DNA from 2 places in the Delftia sp. GW456-R20 genome. Region 2 is predicted to be linked to the other one. Evidence: predicted binding sites of a transcription regulator. Region 2 holds the regulator's gene; the other holds the start of a gene.
What was found. The regulator FNR, encoded in region 2, switches genes on or off when oxygen is low (the NO sensors DNR and NnrR bind a similar motif). The targets are predictions, from matches to a motif close to TTGATNNNNATCAA.
Positions count from the first base shown of each region.

Region 1: A4F85_RS02950 (bacteriohemerythrin) is a predicted target of FNR. The motif match lies at 2,376-2,389, and genes of this name have one in related genera.

Region 1 covers NZ_LWCN01000003.1:358,042-362,228, forward strand. The annotation lists gene A4F85_RS02940 (Zn-dependent hydrolase) at 1-1,075, shown strand, start outside; gene A4F85_RS02945 (Bug family tripartite tricarboxylate transporter substrate binding protein) at 1,330-2,313, shown strand; gene A4F85_RS02950 (bacteriohemerythrin) at 2,424-2,978, shown strand; gene A4F85_RS02955 (universal stress protein) at 3,069-3,506, opposite strand; gene A4F85_RS02960 (2OG-Fe dioxygenase family protein) at 3,606-4,187, opposite strand, start outside.
Region 2 covers NZ_LWCN01000004.1:1,310,726-1,314,912, reverse strand. The annotation lists gene ccoG (cytochrome c oxidase accessory protein CcoG) at 1-218, shown strand, start outside; gene A4F85_RS11280 (FixH family protein) at 276-590, shown strand; gene A4F85_RS11275 (hypothetical protein) at 770-1,057, shown strand; gene fnr (fumarate/nitrate reduction transcriptional regulator Fnr) at 1,139-1,858, opposite strand; gene hemN (oxygen-independent coproporphyrinogen III oxidase) at 2,021-3,403, shown strand; gene A4F85_RS11260 (sulfite exporter TauE/SafE family protein) at 3,409-4,125, shown strand.

The sequences.
Region 1 (4,187 bases), on a different contig from region 2:
GGGCCGCCTGCCGGCTGCCCCAGGCCCGGTGCAACGTGCCCCCATCTCCACCGGATCGCACTGCGACACCGTGATGATGGGCGGGCGCTTCGACGGCATCATCGGCGTGCTGGCCGGCATCGAGGTCGCGCACTGCCTGCACGAAAACGGCATCGCCCTGCAGCACCCGTTCGAGGTGATCGACTTCCTGTCCGAAGAACCCAGCGACTACGGCATCTCCTGCATAGGCAGCCGCGCGCTGTCGGGCAAGCTGGACGCCGCCATGCTGGCCGCCCGCAACCCCGAGGGCGAAACCCTGGCCGAAGGCATGCGCCGCATCGGCGCGCGGCCCGAGGCGCTGGACCGCCCGCTGCGCAGCGCCGGCGGCACGGCCGCCTTTGTGGAACTGCACATAGAGCAGGGCCCGGTGCTGGAGCAGCGCGGCCTGCCCATCGGCGTGGTGACGAACATCGTGGGCATACGCCGCGTGAGCTTCACCGTGCGCGGCCAGGCCGACCACGCAGGCACCACGCCCATGGACATACGCCAGGACGCGCTGGTGGGCGCGGCGCGCATCATCGATGCAGCCAACCGCAAGGCCGCCGCGCTCAGCGGCCAACCTCACTATGTGGTGGCCACCGTGGGCCGGCTATCGCTCACGCCCAATGCCTCCAATGCCGTGCCCGGCCTGGTCGAGATGATGATGGAAGTGCGCAGCGACCACGCCGGCGTGCTGGAGCGCTTCCCCGAGGAACTGCTGGCCGAAGTCCTGCCCGGCCTGGCCGCCTTGCGCGTGCGTGCCGAGATGGCCGACGTGAGCCGCTCCCAGCCCACGGACTGCTCCGCGCCCGTCATGCAGGGCGTGGAGCAGGCCTGCGCAAACCTGGGCTACGCCCACATGCGCATGCCCAGTGGCGCCGGCCATGACGCCGTCTACATGGCGCCCACCGGCCCCATGGGCATGATCTTCATCCCCTGCCTCCACGGCCGCAGCCACGCGCCCGAGGAATGGATAGAACCCGCCCAGCTGCTGGACGGCACCCGGGTGCTGTACGAGACGGTGCGCGTGCTGGACAGGCAGTTGGCGCAGGCCTGAGCGCCTGGCCTGCGGCCAGGCACCAAGGCGGCATAAAATAGCCCGCTTCCCTCTGGAGCAGGCACAAGCTGCTCCTTGGTGGAAGCCCCTGTGGCACAGATTGCGGAAATCCGCCCAAATAGCGGGTTTCCCAATGCAAGATGGCGGAACCACCCTCCCCGATCATCGACAACCCACCGCATGGGCGGCCCGGCACTGCCGGTCCGCTGCGAGAGGGTTGCACCGCCCCATCAGACCCTGGAGTTTCTTCTTTCATGTTCCGCCAACTGATCACCTGCACCGCCGTGGCCGCCGCCATGGGCCTGAGCTTTTCCGCAGCCGCCCAAGGTGCGGCTGCCGACTATCCGAACAAGCCCGTGCGCATGATCGTGCCCTTCCCGCCCGGCGGCGGCACCGACATCCTCGCGCGCGTGGTGTCCAACAAGCTCACCGAAGTCAGCAAGTGGACCGTGGTGCCCGACAACCGCGCGGGCGCAGGCGGCACCATCGGCATCACCGAGGCCGCCAAGGCAGCGCCCACGGGCTACGACATGGTCATGGGCCAGAAGGACAACGTGGTCCTGGGCCCCTACCTCTACAAGAACCTGCCCTGGAACCCGGTCAAGGACCTGGTGCCCGTGGCCCACGTGGCCTACACGCCCATCGTGATCGCCACCAGCGTGAACTCGCCCTACAAGACCCTGGCCGACATCGTGGCCGCTGCCAAGCAGCACCCGGGCAAGGTGACCTACGGCTCGCCGGGCAATGGCACCAGCATCCACATCTCGGGCGTGCTGCTGGAGAAGGCGGCGGGCATCCAACTGGTGCACGTGCCCTACAAGGGCTCCAACCCGGCCCTGATGGACGCGCTGGCCGGCAACGTGGACCTGCTGGTGTCCTCCGTGCCCTCGGCCATCGGCCAGATCAAGGCCGGCAAGCTGCGCGCCATCGCCGTGACCTCGGCCAAGCGCTCGTCCTCGCTGCCCGACACGCCCACGCTGGCCGAATCGGGCCTCAAGGGCTTTGACGTGAGCACCTGGTACGGCCTGTTCATGCCCAAGGGCACGCCCACGGCCGTCGTGACCAAGGTCAACGCCGAAGTGAACAAGCTGCTGGCCATGCCCGAAGTGCGCGACGCCATCCAGACCCAGGGCGCCGAGCCCCAGTCCATGAGCGTGGCCGACTTCGACAAGATGTTCCAGGCCGACTTCAAGCAGTCCAAGCAGATCGTCGAGTCCTCGGGCGCCAAGATCGAGTGACATGCCTGCGGTGCCAGGGCTGCATGCCCGGCACCGCCTGCAATGGCCAACGCCGCATTTCATTGATGCAGATCAGCCTGATCTGCATCAAGGAGCTATGTGACAGTCCCGTGAATACTTCTCTGGAAATCACCGAATTCCTGGAGAACGTCATGGCATTGCTGGTCTGGGTCCCCGAGCTGGACACCGGGATTGCAGAAATCGACCGGCAGCACCGCCGCATCGTCGATTACATCAACAAGCTCTACGAGCTGCGCTCCTCGCCCGACCGCGAGGCCCTGGGCGATGTCATCGGCGAGATGATCGACTACACCGTCTCGCACTTCGTGTTCGAGGAAAGCCTGATCGAGAGCGCCGGCTACATGTTCGCCGGCCCGCACAAGAAGGTGCACGAGCTGTTCACGCGCCGCGTGATCGAGATGCAGACCCGCTTCGATGCGGGCGAGGACGTGGCCGCCGAGCTGCACGGCATGCTCTCGCGCTGGCTGTTCAACCACATCCGCAACGAAGACACCGGCTACGTGGACTCGGCCAAGGCCTATCTGCGCATGGCGCGCGAGTCCAGTCCTGCCGCCGAGAAGGAAAGGCTCAAGAACGAAGTGCTGCAGGAGCTGGAACTGCAGCGCAAGAAAAAGGGCTGGCTGGCACGGCTGCTCAATCGCTGAGCGCCCTCTCCCCCTGCAGCGCACCAACAAAAACGGCTCCCGAGGGAGCCGTTGACGTTTCACCCGGCGAAGGGCCGAGCGGCCCGGTGATTACTCGCGCACCACCAGCACCGGCACGCGCACGGCGCCCAGCACGCGCTGGGTCACGCTGCCCAGCATCAGCTTTTCCAGGCCACGGCGGCCTTGCGAGCCCATGATGATCAGGTCGGCGCCCGTGCTCTCGAGCACGCGCACGATGCCTTCGTGCACCGCATGGCCCTCGCCCACCACGGTGGTGGCGGTGATGCCGGCCTCGTCGGTGATCTTCTTGACGGCGTCCAGCGTGGTATTGGCCTCGGCCGTGGCCGCGCTCAGGTACTGCGACTGGCCGTAGGCGAAGTCGGCGCCCACGCCCGTGAACGGATAGGGGTCCACCACGTAGACCGCCGTCAGCGTGCTGCCAAAGGCCTTGGCCAGCTCCACGCCCTTGTGTACCGCCAGCATCGAGCTGTTGGAGCCGTCCACGGGAACCAGGATGTGCTTGAACATGCGTTTTCTCCTTTGTGCTTGGCCGCCGTCAACAATCGGGGGCGGCCGGGTCGATGAACCAAAGTGTGCGCCCATCATGCGCCAGCGTCTTGAGCTGCATCAATCCTTGCGGCGACGCGTCAGCTCCGAGCCCTGGAAACCCTGGCGGCGATAGGTCAGCACCAGGGTATCGCGCACGCCGCCCGGCTGCTCGGGCTGGATGGGCGTGGTCTCGTGGATCATGCGGGCATCGTCCAGCAGCATCACCGACCAGGGCTCGGTCAGCGTGAAGCGCTGGCCGCTGGGGCCCGTGGCCTCGAAGATGCGTGTCTCGCCGCCCTTCACGCCCTCGCGCCCGACCAGGATCACGGCCACCAGGTCCACGCCGTCGCGGTGCGCGCCTTCGGGCGTGGGCCGGCCAATGCCGTCCGTGGTGTCGATGCGGAACTGGTGGGACTCGATGAACCAGCGCTCGTGCTGCACATCATCGCCCTGGGCGCAGAACACCTGGTCGGACAGGCCGGCCAGCGCCAGCAGCAGCCGGCTCCAGGTGGCGCTTTGCGCCGTGGCGTCGCGCATGGGATCGAACATGCGCAGCATGCCGCCATGCAGGGCGTTGTATTCCACCGGCTGCCAGTGCGCGCGGTGCTCCACCTGCTGCAGCCCGTCCTGCCCGGCGATGAAGCAGGAATGGCGGCGGCG
Region 2 (4,187 bases):
GCTACCGCATCAGCGCCCATGGCCTCGATGGGCTGGAGCTGGCGTCCGAGCAGGAAGTCGAGGTCGGCCCGGCCGAGACGCGCGGCATTGCGGCGCGACTGCAGATTCCCTACGGTTCGGCCGAGCCGGGCTCGCACACCGTATTCTTCGATATCGATGCCGTGCATTCGGGCGCGGGACGCGCGTCCGAAAAGGCCGTCTTCCTGGTGCCCCGGTGATGTTCCTGGCAGGCGTGGCACGGTCCGCGCCTGCCGCCTGAAAGAAAGAGGTTTCCCATGTCTTCCAGTCCCGCAGTGTCCGCGCCCGCGCAGGCTCCCTCGCACCCCGACGCCGGCAAGCCCTGGTGGAAGTTCGGCCATGTCTGGCTGGTGGTGGCCGGCCCGGCGGCCGTGGTGGTCGCTGCCGTGATCACGGCCATCATCGCCATCAATGGCGCCGATCCCGTGATCGACCCCGACTACTACCGCAACGGCATCACGATCAACGAGCGTGCCGATGGCGTGCGCGAAGTGCCCAAGAGCATGGCGCCCGCCGTCACCGGCCGCAACCATGCGGCCACGCCCGCGCACGATCACCCCACGGACCGCTGATCGCCGTGCACCCCTGCAAGAGGCCGCAGTCGCGGCCTTTTTGCATGGCGGATCGCATCTCCGGCATGCGCGACGGGTGAGGGTTTCCTACAGGCGTGCAGGGCGCTGCGGGGCTTGGCGCCATGCGTTGGCGCGGCGCACAATGAAGGCGCCCCCTCGACAGCACAAGGAGATCGCTGATGTTGGCCCAACGCTGGATGTGGATTGCCTGGCCTGCCTTTTTGGCAGCCGCCGTGATGGAGATGCTGGTTTTTGCCTTTGTGGACCCGCTGGAGCTGCATTGGCTCGGCGACCTGGGCTGGTCGCGCCAGGGCATCTACACGCTGGCCTTCTTCGCCTTCTGGGGCGTGACCATGCTCTCCAGCCTGATGACCACCATGCTGGGCCGATCGGCCCGCGATCTCAACGACGGCGTGGTCTCCGAGCCCGACCCGGACCTGGCCATGCAGGGGCTGGGGCGGGACTGAGCGAGAGCCCGCTGCAATGAACAAGGCCCGCTGTCGCGGGCCTTGTTCATTGGCGGATGAATGCTTGCCGCCCTTGCGGCCTCACTGGCACTGCTGGCTGTTGACGATGCGCTTGAGCGCCTCCGTGTCCAGGATGCGCAGATGGCGCTGGCGCACCTCGATGATGTTGTCGTCCGCGAACTTGGAGAAGGTGCGGCTCACCGTCTCCAGCTTCAGGCCCAGGTAGCTGCCGATTTCCTCGCGCGTCATGCGCAGCACCAGTTCCGACTTGGAAAAGCCCCGCGCATGCAGGCGCTGCACCAGGTTGAGCACGAAGGCGGCCAGGCGCTCTTCGGCGCGCATGCTGCCCAGCAGCAGCATCACGCCGTGCTCGCGCACGATCTCGCGGCTCATGACCTTGTGCACATGGTTTTGCAGGGCCGTGACCTCGCGCGACAGGTCTTCCAGCTTGTCGAAGGGCATGACGCAGACTTCGGCGTCTTCCAGCGCGACGGCATCGCAGGTGTGGTGGTCGTTGACGATGCCGTCCAGGCCGATGATCTCGCCGGCCATCTGAAAGCCTGTGACCTGGTCGCGTCCGTCCTCGGTGGCCACGCAGGTCTTGAAGAAGCCGGTGCGGATGGCGTACAGCGAGGTGAATGTCTCGCCGTTGCGAAACAGCAGGCCTCCGCGCTTGACCTTGCGGCGCGTGGCCACGATGTCGTCGATGCGCTGCATCTGCTCGGCATCCAGGCCCATGGGCATGCACAGTTCGCGCAGGTTGCAGTTGGAGCAGGAGGCTTTGATGGTCTGAAGGTTCATGGAGTGATAAACATCAGCGGCACACAGCGTGCCGGCGGTGACCTCGTGGATTGCGATGAGTTGGATCAAATTGTCGCAGCAGTCCCTCAAACAACTCTTGATATGAGTCAAGGACATGACCGATGTGCTGCGGCACAGTCGAGGTATTAGAGGAAAAAACCCATGACCGCTGTCACCCCAGAGCTGCTGCGTCGCTTTGACGTACCGGGGCCCCGATACACCTCGTTCCCTACCGCCGACCGCTTTGTCGAGGCCTTTGGTGCAGAGGACTATATCCTGGCGCTGCAACAACGCAAATCGAGTACCGCAGCGCGTGCCACGCCTTTGTCGCTGTATGTGCACGTGCCCTTTTGCGAGTCGCTTTGCTACTACTGCGCCTGCAACAAGATCGTGACGCGCCACCACGATCGCGCCGCCGTCTACCTGGACTACCTGGCGCGCGAGATGGCCTTGCATACGGCCCATTGCGGCAAGGGCCAGACCGTCAGCCAGCTGCACCTGGGCGGCGGCACGCCCACCTTCTTCTCCGACGACGAGTTGCGCACGCTGATGGGCCTGTTGCGCGAGCATTTCAAGCTGGAGCCGGGTGGCGAGTACTCCATCGAGGTCGATCCGCGCACCGTCAGCGTCGAGCGCCTGGCCGTGCTCAAGGAGCTGGGCTTCAACCGCCTGAGCTTCGGCGTGCAGGACTTTGACGAACAGGTGCAGATCGCGGTTCATCGCGTGCAGCCGGCCGAGCAGGTGTTCGAGCTGGTGGCGGCCGCGCGGCAGCTGGGCTTTGCCTCCATCAACGTGGACCTGATCTACGGCCTGCCCAAGCAGACGCCCGAATCCTTCGAGCGCACGCTGGCCCAGGTCAACGCGCTGCGGCCCGACCGCATCGCGCTCTATGCCTATGCCCACCTGCCCGAGCGCTTCAAGCCGCAGCGGCGCATTGCGGCCGAGGATCTGCCCCAGGGGGCCGACAAGCTGGCCATGCTGTCGCGTTCCATCGCCGCGTTCATGGACGGTGGCTATGTCTATGTGGGCATGGACCACTTCGCCCTGCCCGAGGACTCGCTGGCCGTGGCCAAGCGCCAGGGCCGGCTGCACCGCAACTTCCAGGGCTACAGCACCCAGCCCGACTGCGACCTGATTGCGCTGGGCGTGTCGGCCATCGGCAAGGTGGGTGCCAGCTACAGCCAGAACGCCAAGACGCTGGAGGAGTACTACGACGCCATCGACGCCAGCCACCTGCCCGTGGTGCGGGGCCTGGCGCTGTCGCGCGACGACCTGGTGCGCCGCGCCGTCATCATGGCCATCATGTGTCAGGGCGCCGTGCTGTTCGAGCCCATGGAGCAGGCCTGGCTGCTGGGCTTTCGCGAGTACTTCGCGCCCGAGATGGCGGCCCTGGAGGACTTGCAGGCCAAGGGCCTGGTGCAGATCAGCGACGAGGGCTTCCAGGTCACGCCCATGGGCTGGTACTTCGTGCGCGGCGTAGCCATGCTGTTTGACCGATATCTGCAGGCGGACAAGAACCGGGCGCGGTTTTCGAGGATCATCTAGGCCCCATGCTGTTGTCGCTGCTCTGGACCGCTTTGATCATGGGGCTCGTCGGCGGGCCCCATTGCCTTGCCATGTGCGCTGCGCCCTGCGGCGTGGTCACGGGCGGGGCGGGGCAGGGCGGCGGCTCGCAGGTGGTGGCCGTGCATGGATTGCAAAGCCGGCTGTGGCTGCGCACGGCGCTGTTCCACGGCGGCCGTCTGGCCGGCTATGCCAGCCTGGGCGCTGCCTCGGCCCTGGCCATGGAGAGCCTGTCCTGGCTCACCAGCCAGACCACGGCGCTGCAGCCGTTCTGGACGCTGACCCATGTCGCCGTGATGGCCTGGGGCCTGGCCATGATGGTGCAGGCCCGCCAGCCCGCCTGGCTGGAGTCTGCTGGCCGCGCCGCCTGGCGGCGCGTGCAGCCCTGGGTGTCGGCGCCGGGCGGCACGCTGGCGGCAGGCTATGCCTGGGCGCTCATGCCTTGCGGACTGCTGTATTCGGCCGTGCTGGTCGCCGCGCTCAGCGGCGGCCCGTTGCAGGGCGCGCTGGCCATGGCGGCCTTTGGCGTGGGCAGCGGGCTGTGGCTGGTGGCCGGCCCCTGGCTGTGGCGGCTGGGCCGGCAGCGCCTGAACGGTCTGCGCGCCGAATGGGGCACGCGCCTGGCCGGCCTGATGCTGGTGGGCGTGGCCGTCTGGGCGCTGTGGATGGACCTGATCTACAAGCCCAGCCTCTGGTGCCGTTGAGCAACAGCTGAGGCCAGACTTGGCACCTGGGGTCGCGGATTGGCTGCGAGGCCCTCAGAACT